Azospirillum brasilense: one gene and its partner. The protein of the gene in region 1 interacts with the protein of each later gene in a pairwise test. Links are inferred from orthologs where the notes say so. Each region holds a gene or a part of one and is shown on either strand. Other genes may lie near its edges.

Region 1 (7,493 bases):
CTCCGGTTGGAAGACCGCCCGTGTATAGGGGAAGCCCGCCGCGAAGGCCATGACCTGAGTCAACAGGCTCCGGACGCCGCCCCGCTCACCCCTCGGAACCGGACTGCGGCACCTCGTGCACCTCCACAGGCTGGGCGGCGTGGCGGTTCATGATCTCCAGCGCCTGCTGCTCGCGCCCGGCGTCGGCCAGATTGACCCACAGCAGGATGCCGCCCTTGTCGAGGTGCTGGAGCATCGGCTCGTTGCGCTTGTCGGTCAGCCAGTTCGACATGACCGAGCCCATGGCGCCGCCGCCCACCCCCGCCGCCGCCGCCGCGGCCGCCGCGGCCAGGGCCGTGCCGCCGGTCGCCAGGACGGCCCCGGTCGCCAAAATCGCCCCGACATAGGCGGGGAACCCGACCGCCACGCCCTTCACGCTGCCGACATCCTCCGGCGAGACGTAGGACTGGCGCGGCGCGTCGGGGTCGTGGGCGAGGTCCTCCGCCCGCTGCGGCACATGGCCGAGATGGTCGCGGATGGTCTCATCGTTGGCGAGCACGCTCAGCTCATGGCGCTGGAAGCCGGCCAGGGTCAGCTCGTCGACGACCTTCTGCAGGGCGTCGCGGCTGGCGAAGATGCCCACGGCCTCGCGCACGGCGCCGCGCAGATGGCTGCCGGAGCGGTTCGCGTTCACATCGTTCTCGAAGGTCATGGCGGTCTTCCCCTGTTGCGCTTCCCGGTTGAGCTTCAACCATGGGCGCGGAGCGGAGGTTCCCGCCGGGACACCGGGCGGCGTCAGGGCGTTCCCGCGGCGGCGGGCGGGGTCACCACGCCGCGCGGCTCCGGCATGGTGCCGAGGAACCACCACAGGCCCAGCGCGATCAGCGCGGCCTTCACCGCCAGGAACAGGGCGATGTGGCGGGCGAGCGGGTTGCGGACCATGGGCGGCTCCATTGCAGCGGGTCTCCGTCGCCAAACCGGGCCAAACTGGATAGTATCCCCAGCCGAAAGACGGATCACACACGGATCGCACAAAAGGACGCGCCATGAAACGGTTGCTGATGCTCAGCCTGCTGGCCCTCGGCCTGACCGCCCCCATCGCCGCGCCGGCCCTGGCCCAGATCAACCTTCTGGAAGGCCCCTCCATGGTCAAGGCGGTGACGTCCAACGACGCCAGCGCGCTGCGGCTGCTGCTGCTGAAGGGCGAGAACCCGAATCAGGTCGACGCCAGCGGGCGTCCCGTCCTGCTGCTGGCCATCGGCAACGGCCATCCCGAGCTGGTGCGGCTGCTGCTGGACGGCGGGGCCAACCCCAACCGCGCCGACAAGGCCGGCAACACCCCGCTGCATTACGCGGTGGAGGCCGACACGCCGGAGGCGGTGGACCTTCTGCTGACCAAGGGCGCCAAGGTCGACCAGGACAACCGCCAGGGCATCACCCCGCTGATGACCGCGGCGCGCTTCGGCCGCGTCGATCTGGTGGAGCGGCTGCTGAAGGCCGGGGCACAGGCCGACCGCACCGATTTCACGGGCCGCACGACGCTGAGCTGGGCGCAGGACAGCCGCAATGCCCGCGTGGCGAACCTGCTGCGTCAGGCCGGAGCGCGCTGAGGCCGCGATGGGCGACGCCCTGCTCACCTCCGTCCTCGGCGCCGCCCCCCTGAACGGTCCGGGGCCGCTGTTCCTGCTGCTGCTGGCCCTGGCCATCGACGCCGCCGCCGGCGACTGGATCGGGCGCGTCCTGCCCGACCCGGCGGCGCTGGCGCAACGCGTCTGCGCCTGGGCCGACCGGCGGCTGAACCGGGTGGAGCGCGGCAAGACCGCCCGCCTGCTGCGCGGTGCGCTGGTCGTGCTGGCGCTCGTGCTGGCCGCCGTCGCCGTCGGGCTGATCGTCGAGCGGATCGGCGCGCAGAGCCGCGGCTGGCTGCTGGAGCTTGCGGTGATCCTCGCCGCCCTGCGCGGGCGCAGCGCCTGGGCGCGGGTGCGGGCGGTGCGCCGCGCCCTGGACAAGGGCGGCGTCGCCCCGGCGCGGGAGGCCGTCGCCCCCCTCACCCGCCGTCACGCCTTCAGCCTGGACGAGCACGGCATCGCCCGCGCCGCCATCGAGGCCGCCGCCAAGGGCTTCGCCCGCAAGCTGGTGGCGCCGGTCTTCGGCTACGCCCTGCTGGGCGTGCCCGGCCTGCTGGTCTGGGCGGTGGTGGACGGCGCCGACACCGCGCTGGGCCACGCCGGCGTGCGGCACGAGCGTTTCGGCCAGACCGCGGCGCGGCTGGACGACGCGCTGAACGCCATCCCGGCGCGGCTGGCCGCGCTTCTCCTGGCGCTGGCCGCGCCCTTCGCCGGGGCGAAGGCCGGCGGCGCCTTCCGCACAATGATGCGGGACGGCGCTAAGGCGGCCTCCCTCAACATGGGCTGGCCGACCGCCGCCATGGCCGGCGCGCTGGGTCTGGCGCTGGGCGGGCCGCACCGCGACGGCGGCGTGGTCATCACCGAGCCGTGGATCGGCGAGGGCCGCGCCCGCGCCACCGCCGCCGACATCGGGCGGGCGCTGGCGGTCTACGCCGTGGCCGGGTTGATCCTGGCTTTGCTGGTGGCGCTGCTGCTGTGGGGGATCGCGGGCCTGTAAAGCGCGGGTGTGGGGGACAAGACTTCACACGGATTACACGGACGATTTCACGGATTACACGGATTACACGGATTACACGGATTACACGGATTTTTGTTTATCCGCTTACCGCCACCACTGGTGATTCGCGCAAGAGAAACAGATTTCCAATATTTATTATTCAAAAAAATTCGTGAAACCCGTGCGTCGATCCGTGAAATCCGTGTGAAGTCTTGCCCGCCACACTTCGACCCGACCAAGAAAAAAGGCGCGGCCCCGAAGGACCGCGCCTTTTTCACGTCAGCGGCGAACCGCTGTTACCACTTGGACGCCCGGTGCGCCGGCTTGCCGCCCTGGGAGTCGCGGCGGGCGTGGCCGCCGTGCTCGTTGCGGGCATGGTCGCTGCGGCCATGCTCGTTGCGGTTCATCGGACGGCCCTGCGGACGGCCACCCGGGGCGCCGTTCGGCTTGCCGCCCTCGGCACCGCCGTTGGCGTTGCGCACCCACGGCTTCTTGTTGTAACCGCCGCCGTTGCCGCCACCCGGACGGCCACCCGGACGACCCGCCGGACGGCCACCGCCGCCGGTCTGGAACGGACGCTGCGGCTCCAGACCCGGAACGACATGGATGTCGAGACGGGTGCCGGTGTAGCGCTCGATCCGGAACAGGGCGTCGCGGTCGGCGCGGGCGGCGAAGGAAACCGCCACGCCCGAGGCGCCCGCACGGCCCGTGCGGCCGATGCGGTGGACATAGTCCTCCGCCGAGCGCGGCAGGTCGAAGTTGATGACGTGGGTGATGTCGCGCACGTCGATGCCGCGCGCCGCCACGTCGGTCGCCACCAGCAGGCGGACCTGGCCGGTGCGCAGGCGCTGGAGCGTGCGGTTGCGCTTGAACTGGTCCATGTCGCCGTGCAGGGCGGCGGCGGCGTGGCCGGCGTCGCTCAGTTCCTCGGCCAGCGCATCGGCGTCGCGCTTGGTGGCGGCGAAGATGATCGCCTTGCCGACCTCGGGCAGGTCCGCGAAATGCTTCAGCAGGCGGCGCTTGTGGTCCATGTCATCGGCATGGTGCAGGCGCTGCTCGACGTTCACCGCGGTGGTGGCGCTTTCCACGGCGACGCGCACCGGGTTGCGCAGCAGGTTGCCGGCGAGCTGGGCCATGCGGCGGTCCAGCGTGGCGGTGAACAGCAGCGTCTGGCGGTTGTCCGGGCAGCACTTGGCGATGGTTTCCACATCGTCCAGGAAGCCCATGTCCAGCATGCGGTCCGCCTCGTCCAGGATCAGCACCTCGACGGCGCTGAGGTCGATGCGGTTGCGCGACACATGGTCGAGCAGGCGGCCCGGCGTGGCGACCATCACGTCCACGGCGCGCGACAGCAGGCGCAACTGGTCGCGGTAGGGCATGCCGCCGACGACGTCCACGATGTTGTACTTCATGAACTTGGCGTACTTGCGGGCGGCGTCGGTGACCTGCTTGGCCAGCTCGCGGGTCGGGGCGAGAACCAGCACGCGCGGAGCGGCCACGCCGAGGCGCGGCAGGTCGATGGTGCGGGTCAGCGCCGGCAGCATGAAGGCGGCGGTCTTACCCGTGCCCGTCTCGGCAGTCGCCAGAATGTCGCGGCCTTCCAGGGCCGGCGGAATCGCCTCGGCCTGGACCGGGGTCGGGGTGTTGTATTCGAACGCTTCCAGCGCCTTCACGACGAGCGGGTGGACGCCCAGCCCGGCGAAGGCGTTCGGGGTAACGGTGTCAGTCACGGTCGCGTCGGCGGCGGCAACCTCGGTGACGGCGGTCTCGACGACAGAAGTCTCGGCGACGGCGGTCTCGACAACGAGGGCGTCGGCGGCGGTCATTTCAATGGACGACAAGTAGGGTAACCTTTCCTCAGGACCAAGACGGCGCACGGCCGCCGCACCAGGATGGTGAGCGGTGGAACGCCGGCGTTTTCGCCGGGAGGAGGTCGGAAGAGGGAGAGGCGTCTGTCCGAAGCAACGGGCGACCGGGTCCCAAGGAAGGCCGTCCCGCAATATCAAAGCGCGTCTCGCTCAAGAGACGCGCGAGCCTCCAGCGATCAAGACGCCTTACATAATGGGTTGCGCTGCACAATCCAAGAAGATTCTTTCACGCCCCCGGTCGAGTCGTGTCCCCCGGGGCGGGTGCCTGCCGTGCGCGCAGCGCATCCCGGATCTCCTCCAGCAAAACCTCCTGGCGGGGCGGCGCCTTCGGCTTGGAATCCTGGAGGAAATGCAGGCGGTTGACCTGCCGCACGATGAGGAACAGCGCGCCCGCCACGATGAAGAAGTTGATGAGCGCGTTGATGAAGCGGCCGTAGTTGATGGTCGCCGCCCCCGCCGCCTCCGCCGCGGCGAGGCTCTCGTAATGGCCGCCGGACAGGTTGAGGAAGTAGTTGGAGAAGTCGATCCCGCCCATGATCCAGCCGATGGGCGGCATCAGCATGTCCCTGACCAGCGAATTGACGATGCCGGTGAAGGCCGCGCCGATGATGATGCCGACGGCCAGTTCCACGACGTTGCCGCGGCTGATGAAGGTCTTGAATTCCTGCAACATGGCTGCGCTCCCGCTTTTGATGGGAAGAACGCCACAGCCCAGCCGAAGTTTCCAGGGCCGCAAAAAGGAAAGGGGCCGGACCTTGCGGCCCGGCCCCGTCCGGAACATCCCCCTCCGGAATGTCCCCGGCGGCGTTCTTCGCGGCGGCGCTTAGCCGACCTTGCCGTGGCAGTGCTTGTACTTCTGGCCCGAGCCGCAGGGGCAGGGCGCGTTGCGCGGCGTGTTCGCCCAGGCGTTGGGGTCGGCCCCCGGCACCACCGAGGCGGCGGCCTCGCGACGGACCATCCCGGCGGGCAGCGGCGCATCGGCCGGCGGGTAGCCCTGGGCGGCCCCGGCTCCCGCTTCGGCCATCGCCAGCGCCGGGTCGTCGCGGCCCTCGTGCATCTCCTGCGGCGGACGGGCGTACAGCTCTTCCGGCTGCGGGGCGATGCGGATCTCGACATGCATCAGCACGGCGGTCACCTGCTCACGCAGGGTCGACAGCATGGTCTCGAACAGCTCGAAGGCTTCCCGCTTGTACTCGTTCAGCGGGTCCTTCTGGGCATAGGCGCGCAGGGAAATGCCCTGACGGAGATGATCGAGCTGGAGCAGGTGATCCTTCCATTCCTGGTCGAGGATCTGCAGCAGCAGGCTCTTCTCCACATGGCGCATCGTGTCGGCGCCATAAGTCTCCACCTTCTCCGCGTATTTGCGGTCGGCGGCCTCGCGGACGCGCTCCTCGATCTCCGGCTCGGCGATGCCCTCTTCCTTGGCCCAGTCGGCCACCGGCAGGTCCATGCCCAGGAGGCGGTTCACCTCCTCGTGCAGGCCGGCGATGTCCCAGGCCTCGGAGTAGGAGTTCGGCGGGATCGCCTTGTTGACCATGTTGGAAACGACCTGATGGCGCATCTCCAGGACGGTCTCGGCGATGTCCTCGGTGTCCATGATCTCGCGACGCTGCTCATAGACGACCTTGCGCTGGTCGTTCATGACGTTGTCGAACTTGAGCAGGTTCTTGCGGACCTCGAAATGGTGGGCCTCGACCTTGGTCTGGGCCTTCTCCAGCGCCTTGTTGATCCAGGGGTGGATGATCGCCTCCCCCTCCTTCAGGCCCAGGCGCTGGAGCATGCCGTCCATGCGCTCCGACCCGAAGATGCGCATCAGGTCGTCGTCCAGCGACAGGAAGAACTTGGAGGCGCCCGGATCGCCCTGGCGGCCCGAACGGCCGCGCAGCTGGTTGTCGATGCGGCGGCTCTCGTGCCGCTCCGTGCCGACGACGTAGAGACCGCCGGCCTGCTTGACCAGCTCGCGCGCCTCGGCCACCTCGGCCTCGATCTGCTTGATCTTGGCGTCGCGCTCCGGCCCGTCCGGCAGGTTGGCCAGCTCCATCTGGATGCGCATCTCGACGTTGCCGCCGAGCTGGATGTCGGTGCCGCGGCCGGCCATGTTGGTGGCGACCGTGACGGCGCCCGGACGGCCCGCCTGCGCGACGATGTAGGCTTCCTGCTCGTGGTGGCGGGCGTTCAGCACGTTGTGCGGAATGCTGCGCTTCTTCAGCAGCTCGGCGATCAGCTCCGACTTCTCGATGGAGGTGGTGCCGACCAGCACCGGCTGCTGGCGCTTGCGGGCGTCCTCGATCAGGTCGATGATCGCGTCGTATTTCTCCGACGCCTTGCGGTAGACCTCGTCGTCCATGTCCTTGCGCTGGACCGGCACGTTGGTCGGCATGTCAACGACCTCAAGGCCGTAGATCTCCGCGAACTCCGCCGCCTCGGTCATCGCCGTGCCGGTCATGCCGGCCAGCTTCGGGTAGATGCGGAAATAGTTCTGGAAGGTGATGGAGGCGAGCGTCTGGTTCTCGCGCTGGATCGTCACCTTCTCCTTGGCCTCCAGCGCCTGATGCAGGCCCTCCGAATAGCGGCGGCCCTCCATCATGCGGCCGGTGAACTCGTCGATGATGATGACCTTGTCGTCCTTGACGATGTAGTCCTTGTCGCGCTGGAACAGCGTGTAGGCGCGCAACGCCTGCTGGGAATGGTGGACCAGCGCCACGTTCTGGATGTCGTACAGCCCGCCCGCCTTCAGCAGCCCGGCCTCGGCCAGAAGCTGCTCCATATGCTCCTGCCCGGCCTCGGACAGGCTGACCGTGCGGTTCTTCTCGTCCAACTCGTAGTCGTCCCGCGTCAGCTGCGGGATCAGGCGGTCGACCTGCACATACATTTCCGACGAGTCGGTGGACGGGCCGGAGATGATCAGCGGGGTGCGCGCCTCGTCGATCAGGATCGAGTCGACCTCGTCCACGATGGCGAAGTTGAAGGGCCGCTGGACCATGTCCTCCAGCCGGAACTTCATGTTGTCGCGCAGATAGT
Region 2 (7,439 bases), 2.5 Mb from region 1 along the record:
CGAGGATGCGCTGCTGCACCGGATGGTCGAAGCGGACATAGCCCTTGGTCGGCTCGCCCTTGTGCAGGGCGGTGGTCAGGAAGCCGGCGTGCTTGCCGGAGCAGTTGTTGTGGAAGGCGGTCGGCGTCTCGCCGTGGCGGATCATCTCGTGGGCGGTCTCGGTGTCGGTCGGCAGATGCGCCCCGCACTCGTAATCGCCCACGGTCAGGCCGATGCGCTTGATCCAGGCCTCCGCGATGCGGGTGTGGCGGATCTCCCCGTGGTGGGAGGAACAGGCCAGCGCCAGCTCCTGGTCGCCCAGCTCGTAGGCGTCGAGCGCGCCCGTCTCGACCAGCGGGATCGCCTGGATCGCCTTGATGGCGGAGCGCGGGTAGACCGGCGCCTGGATGTCGCCCCACTGGGCCAGCACACGCCCGTCGGAATCGACGATGCAGGCGCGCCCGCGATGGACGGATTCCACCATGCCGCCGCGCGTCACCTCGACGAGGATCGGCGCCTCCGGCGGTCCGGACAGGTCGGCGTGCCCCTCGGCGGGGTGGTTATGGTCGGCGTGGCCGTGGTGGTCACCGTGGCCGCCGCAGCAGGAGGAATGGTCGTGGCTCATGGGTGGAGAGCTTGCCTCTCTCCGGGTCGCGAGGCAAGGTGTCGCACCGTCGGACCCGCCGGATCATGGCCGATTCGCGGCCGATCCGCCGTGTATGCGGGCCGAAACTACGAGTGATTGTGCAAGCCATGCGTGGATACTTCGCCATCGGGGTGGAGCGGATCAGCAAGCCGGGCAACGTCGGCAACCTGATGCGCTCCGCCCACGCCTTCGGCGCCTCCTTCTTCTTCGCCATCGACCCGGAACCCGACCTGCACGAGGCCCACATCGTCGACACCTCGGGTGCCACGGAGCATCTGCCGCTCTACGTCTACGACCGGGTGGCCGATCTGGCCCTGCCCAAGGACTGCCAGCTCGTCGGGGTGGAGCTGACCGAGGACGCGGTGGAACTGCCCAGCTTCCGCCACCCGACCCGCGCCGCCTATGTGCTGGGGCCGGAGCGCGGCAGCCTGTCCGAGCCGCTGCTGGAGCGCTGCGACTTCACGGTGAAGATCCCGATGAAGTTTTGCATCAACGTCGGGGTGGCCGGCGCGCTGGTGATGTACGACCGGATGATCAGCCTGGGCCGCTTCGCCGAACGCCCGGTGCGCGTCGGCGGCCCGACCGAGCCGCTGCGCGATCACCAGCACGGCCGCCAGATCATGCGCAACCCGGAGCGCCGCCGCCGCATGCGCGGCATCCAGAAGCCCGTGATCGTCAGCGACGATGACTGACGCCGTCCGCGACGAGGGGTGATCCGGCTCAGAACTTCACAAACGGGTTGAGGATTAGCCCCAGCGCGCCGGTGAAATGAAGTGGCGCGTCGGTCACCGCCAGACACAGGCAGCCCTCCTCGTCGGCCACCGGGCGGTGGCGCACGGAGTCGTCGGCGACGGACAGGTCGCCGCGGGCGAATTGGCCGAGATCGTCGGTGAAGCCGCCGTCGAGCACCAGCGTCAGCTCAATCCCCCGGTGGGTGTGGTGGGGCGGTCCGACGCCGCTGGCCAGCCGCATCAGCCGGGCCTTGCCGCGGCGTTCGGAATCGTAGCCGGAGCCGGACCCCAGAGGGATGTCGTAGCAGTCCATGCCGCGCATCAGCCGCTTCCAGGGCAGGCGCGACAGGTCGCTGCCGACGTAGCGGCGCAGCGGTTCGGGCAGCAGCGGCACCTCGGCCGGCTGGCAGACCAGCTTCGGCCGGGGTGCGCGGGGCAGGGGCGGCAGGTCGTCCAGCCGGGCCAGCACCGTCTCCAGGCAGGCGGGATCGACCTCCTCCGGCTCGATGCTCTCCAGCAGGGCGCCGCCGACCGCCTCCATCTCGGCGACGTTCAGGCGGCAGCAGGGGCACAGCGCCAGATGGGTCGCCACGATCAGCGACGCCGCCTCGCCCAGAGCGCCGCCGGCATAGTCGATCAGCAGGGTGTCGCCGGGATGGTGGGTGGGCACGGTCATCGGGAGTCCCTCATGGCCTTGCGCAGCCGTTCCATGGCCAGCCGCAGGCGCGACTTGACGGTGCCCAGCGGAATGCCCTGTTCGGCGGAGATCAGGCTGTGCGGCTTGTCCTCGAAATAGGCCAGACGCAGCAGGTCGGCCTGTTCCGGCGGCAGGGTCTTCAGCGCGGCCCGCAGCCGTCCGGCGGTCTCCCGCGCCGCCACCCCGTCGTCGGCGCTCTCCATCGGGTCGGGCACCAGCGTGGGGTCGGCGGGGTCGATCTCGGGCCGCTGTTCCCGCCGCAGCGCGTCGATCCGCCGGTTGCGGGCGATGGTGAACACCCAGGTGCCGGCGGACGCCTGGGTCGGGTCATAGGTTTCCGCGCGGCGCCACACCAACAGCATCACGTCCTGCACCAACTCCTCCGCACCGCCCGCGTCGCAGCCCTGGCGGCGCAGATAGGCCTTCAGCCGCGGGGCGAAATGGCCGAACAGCGCCGCGAAGGCCGCGCGGTCGCGGTCCCGCCCGACCGCGGTCAGCAGCTCTTCGAAGGTCCGGTCGGCGCCGGCGGCTGGGGAACCAAGATCCTGCATCCACGTCTTCGGGCACGTCTTCGGGGGCGCCGTCTCTGCGCGCATGGGCGTTGCGCAAGATGGCAAGCCCCGCAACACATGGTGCGCGGAGCGCCCCGCTGCAAAGCGTGTTTGGCGCTCCCCCGTGTCCTGTGCGCAGTCGTCTGCTCGGGCGGCCAAGGGTGTCATGGGGGGCTGCGACGTTCCGTCGGGCGTTGGACTTGAGGTTCGATGGGTCTTCTACGCACCCCGCGGGCCATCGGATCACCGGCTTTCGATACGAAATCGAGCGATCGATTGCAGGACCGGCCGTTGGGACAACCCGTGACTTCGCCGCCGGGACAGGGCGGCGGCCCTGGAAAGCTTCACCGAATTGGGGTAGGGTCCGCCCCACTCCCGAACCCGTCCGCGAAACCATTCGAGCCTTCGCCAACCGATGTTGCCCATCCGCACCATCCGTCGCACCGCCGGCGCCGCTCTGCTTCTGGCCGGTCCGATCCTCGCCGCCGCCGTCACCATGGGCACCGTCACCACGGCCGCCGCCGCCGACCCGCGCCTGCTGGGGACCTTCAAGGACTGGAACGCCTTCGCCTTCGACGAGGGCGGGCACAAGGTCTGCTACCTGTCCAGTCAGCCCAAGAAGAAGGAACCCGCCGCGGCCAAGCGCGGGGACATCTATGTGCTGGTGACCCACCGCCCGGCGGAGAAGGCGCTGGACGTCGTCAGCGTCGTCGTCGGCTATCCCCTGAAGAAGGACAGCGAGTCCACGGTGGACGTGGGGGGCAAGTCCTTCAAGCTGTTCACCGACGGCGAGACCGCCTGGGCGCGCGACGCCGACACCGACAAGGCCGTCACCGCCGCGATGCGCGACGCCAAGGGCAAGTCCATGGTGGTGAAGGGTGTTTCGGCCCGCGGCACGAAGACCACCGACACCTACGGCACCGACGGCTTCGCCCAGGCTTACGACGCGATCAACCAGGCCTGCGGCGTGAAGCGCTGAGCAGCGCTGCTCTTTTCACTTGGTCGCTCCTCGTTTCGTCTTTTGACTCCGGACGCTCGTGGCCCTATTTAGGGGGCCATGAGCGCCTCCAACCATGCTGCTGCCTTTGCCCTGCCGGCTGTTGACGCCGACGGGCGCAAAAACCTTGTCGGCCTGTCCCGCGACGAGCTGGAAGCCGAAATGCTGTCCGTCGGCCTGGAGAAATTCCGGGCCCGCCAGCTTTGGCACTGGATCTACCACCGCGGAGCCACCGACTTCGCGGTGATGACCACGCTTGCCAAGCCGGTGCGCGAGACGCTGGCGGAGAGCTACGCCGTGGCCCGCCCGACGGTCGTGCGCGACCTGAAGTCGGTGGACGGCACGCGCAAGTGGCTGCTGCGCATGCCCGACGGGCAGGAGGTGGAGAGCGTCCACATCCCCGAGGAGGACCGCGGCACGCTCTGCGTCTCCTCGCAGGTCGGCTGCACGCTGACCTGCCGCTTCTGCCACACCGGCACGCAGCGTTTGGTGCGCAACCTCGACGCCTCGGAGATCGTGGCGCAGGTCATGCTGGCCCGCGACGCGCTCGGCGAATGGCCGGCGCCGCCGGACGGGCGGATGATCTCCAACATCGTCATGATGGGGATGGGGGAGCCGCTCTTTAACTACGAGAACGTCGCCAAGGCGCTGAAGATCGTCATGGACGGCGACGGGATATCGATCTCGAAGCGCCGCATCACGCTCTCGACCTCCGGCGTCGTCCCGGCCATGAAGCGCTGCGGCGAGGAGCTGAACGTCAACCTCGCGGTCAGCCTGCACGCCGTGACCGACGAACTGCGCGACATCATCATGCCCATCAACCGGAAATACCCGTTGAAGGAGCTGATGGACGCCTGCCGCACCTACCCCGGCCTGAACAACGCGCGGCGCATCACCTTCGAATACGTGATGCTGAAGGGCGTCAACGACAGCCCGGCGGACGCCCGCGCCCTGGTCAAGTTGCTGGAGGGCATCCCGTCGAAGATCAACCTGATCCCCTTCAACCCCTGGCCGGGCGCCCCCTACGAGCGTTCGACCGACCGGGCGATCCAGGTCTTCGGCGACATCGTCAACAACGCCGGCTACGCCAGCCCCGTCCGCACCACCCGCGGCGAGGACATCATGGCCGCCTGCGGCCAGTTGAAGAGCGCGTCCGTCCGCCTGTCCGCCGCCGACCGTGCCGCCATCGAGAAGGTGCTGGCCGAGAAGGACGCGGCGCTGGCCGGATAAGGCCGGACCTATCCCTGGGAGTGCTCCGTGCCTGAGTTTGCCGTCGATCCCGGCCTGATCCTGTTCCTGTTCAACGCCGCGGCGGTCTGGCCGCTGATGCGCATCTTCCGCCGGGCGGGCTTCTCGCCGTGGTGGGCGTTGGTGATCTTCGTGCCGGTGATCGGGCTGGTCGGCGTGCTGGGGCTGCTGACGGTGCGGCGCTGGCCGGCGCGCGTCCTGGTCGACGGGCCGGCGCGGACGCGCAAGGCGCGGAGGGCCGCGTGATGGAGATGCTCGAGTCCATCGTCGCCCTGCTCAACGCCGTCTACTGGCAGCCCTGGGCGGCCATCATGTCCACCGACCCGTGGACGGCGAACCTCGTCATGGCGATCCTGCTGATGCTGAAGCTGATCTTCGGCGGCTGGGTGCTGGCCAAGGGCGGGCGCAGCCCGCTGTGGGCGCTGGTCCTGCTGATCAACGGGGCGGACATCCTGGCGATGTGGCTCTACGCCTACATCCGCTGGCCCTTCGTGGACCGGGCGCCCGCCCGCCCCGCCGCGGAGAACACCGTCGCGGCCGACGCCGGGACGGATTGAGCGCTCCAACCCTCTCCCCTCTGGGGAGAGGTGACTTATGAGCGGGACCGATTGATTCGCATCGGTCGTAGGGCTACTGTCCGCCACCGATATTTTTCCCCACCCGCGTGAGTAGTCCCATGAGCGGTGCGTCCGGCAAACAGATCAAGAAAGTGGTGCTCGCCTATTCGGGCGGCCTCGACACCTCGGTGATCCTGAAGTGGCTTCAGGAAACCTATCAATGCGAGGTGGTGACCTTCACCGCCGACCTCGGCCAGGGCGAGGAGCTGGAGCCGGCACGCAAGAAGGCCGAGCTTCTGGGCATCAAGCCGGAAAACATCTTCATCGACGACCTGCGCGAAGAGTTCGTGCGGGACTTCGTGTTCCCGATGTTCCGCGCCAACACCCTCTATGAGGGCACTTACCTGCTCGGCACCTCGATCGCCCGGCCGCTGATCGCCAAGCGCCAGATCGAGATCGCCAACCAGGTCGGCGCCGACGCCGTGGCCCACGGCGCCACCGGCAAGGGCAACGATCAGGTCCGCTTCGAGCTGGGCTACTACGCGCTCCGCCCGGACATCAAGATCATCGCCCCGTGGCGCGAGTGGGACCTGAACAGCCGCACCCGGCTGATCGACTACGCCGAGAAGAACCAGATCCCGATCGCCAAGGACAAGCGCGGCGAGGCCCCGTACTCGACCGACGCCAACCTCCTGCACATCTCCTACGAGGGGAAGGCGCTGGAGGACCCGTGGGTCGAGCCGTTCGAGGACATGTACACCCGCTCCGTCGCCCCGGAGAAGGCCCCGGACACCCCGACCTACGTCGAGGTCGAGTTCAAGCGCGGCGACGCCGTGGCGATCGACGGCAAGGCCCTGTCCCCGGCGGCCCTGCTGACCGAGCTGAACCGCCTGGGCGGCGAGAACGGCATCGGCCGCCTCGACCTCGTCGAGAACCGTTATGTCGGCATGAAGTCGCGCGGCGTGTACGAGACGCCGGGCGGCACCATCCTGCTGGCCGCCCACCGCGCGATGGAGAGCATCACGCTCGACCGCGGCGCCGGCCATCTGAAGGATGAGCTGATGCCGCGCTACGCCGAGCTGATCTACTGCGGCTACTGGTTCAGCCCGGAGCGTCTGGCGCTCCAGGCGCTGATCGACCAGACCCAGGAGCCGGTGAACGGCGTGGTCCGCCTGAAGCTGTTCAAGGGCAACGTCACGGTCGTCGGCCGCAAGTCGCCGAACAGCCTCTACCGCATGGACTATGTGACGTTCGAGGAAGACAGCGTCTACAACCAGAAGGACGCGGAAGGCTTCATCAAGCTGAACGCGCTCCGCCTGCGCCTGGGCGCCATGGCCCGCGCCAACGTCAAGTAAGCGCGCGACCATTCCGGATGTGGAACGAGGGGGCTTCGGCCCCCTCGTTTCGTTTTGGGAATGGCCGTGGGGCGGCGCTCACGCCGCCCGGATGTTGACGAGGAAGCGCTCGACCTCCAGGCGGAGCGTTTCCGCCTGCCGGCTCAGCTCCTCGGCCGAGGACAGCACCTGGGAGGCGGCCGACCCGGTCTCCACCGCGGCCTGATGGACCTGGACGATGCTGCCCGACACTTCCGTCGTGCCGTGGGCGGCCTGCTGGACGTTGCGGGCGATCTCGCCGGTGGCCGCGCCCTGCTCCTCCACCGCGGCGGCGATGGTGGTGGCGATGCCGTTGATCTCTCCGATCGTCCCGCCGATGGTCTTGATGGCGCGGACGGTTTCGGTGGTCACCCCCTGGATCGTCTGGATCTGGGTGGCGATTTCCTCGGTCGCCCTGGCCGTCTGGTTGGCCAGCGACTTGACCTCCGAGGCCACCACGGCGAAGCCCTTGCCGGCCTCCCCGGCGCGCGCGGCCTCGATGGTGGCGTTGAGCGCCAGAAGGTTGGTCTGGTCGGCGATGGCCTTGATGAGCCCGACCACCTCGCCGATCTTCTGACCGGCCTCCGCCAGCCCCTGGACCGTCCGGTCGGTGCGGGCCGCCTCATCCACGGCGTTGCCGGCGATGGTGGTGGAGGTCGC

What was found.
Region 2: the proteins of AMK58_RS12870 (region 1) and rlmN interact in binary tests that used the Escherichia coli proteins (3 or more experiments, as listed by UniProt). The link is inferred for Azospirillum brasilense from one-to-one orthologs.

What each region holds. Positions count from the first base shown.
Region 1 is NZ_CP012914.1:2,768,966-2,776,458, forward strand. The notes cover bases 2,174-5,110. They hold AMK58_RS12870 (DEAD/DEAH box helicase), read right to left. Parts: upstream 4,446-5,110; coding sequence 2,901-4,445; downstream 2,174-2,900. Other genes in these bases: AMK58_RS12865 (cobalamin biosynthesis protein), read left to right, coding at 2,174-2,604; mscL (large conductance mechanosensitive channel protein MscL), read right to left, coding at 4,699-5,110. In the rest of the region: AMK58_RS12855 (hypothetical protein), read right to left, coding at 86-691; AMK58_RS30870 (hypothetical protein), read right to left, coding at 775-921; AMK58_RS12860 (ankyrin repeat domain-containing protein), read left to right, coding at 1,026-1,589; more of AMK58_RS12865, read left to right, coding at 1,597-2,173; more of mscL, read right to left, coding at 5,111-5,145; preprotein translocase subunit SecA, read right to left, coding at 5,296-7,493. UniProt on the Escherichia coli protein: DEAD-box RNA helicase involved in the assembly of the 50S ribosomal subunit at low temperature. Exhibits RNA-stimulated ATP hydrolysis and RNA unwinding activity. Acts before DeaD.
Region 2 is NZ_CP012914.1:285,535-292,973, forward strand. The notes cover bases 2,864-5,746. They hold rlmN (dual-specificity RNA methyltransferase RlmN), read left to right. Parts: upstream 2,864-3,661; coding sequence 3,662-4,831; downstream 4,832-5,746. Other genes in these bases: AMK58_RS01355 (invasion associated locus B family protein), read left to right, coding at 3,020-3,583; AMK58_RS01365 (DUF805 domain-containing protein), read left to right, coding at 4,859-5,095; AMK58_RS01370 (hypothetical protein), read left to right, coding at 5,095-5,406; AMK58_RS01375 (argininosuccinate synthase), read left to right, coding at 5,526-5,746. Outside these bases: AMK58_RS01335 (asparaginase), read right to left, coding at 1-604; AMK58_RS01340 (RNA methyltransferase), read left to right, coding at 733-1,317; AMK58_RS01345 (ChrR family anti-sigma-E factor), read right to left, coding at 1,346-2,032; AMK58_RS01350 (sigma-70 family RNA polymerase sigma factor), read right to left, coding at 2,029-2,604; more of AMK58_RS01375, read left to right, coding at 5,747-6,761; AMK58_RS01380 (methyl-accepting chemotaxis protein), read right to left, coding at 6,840-7,439.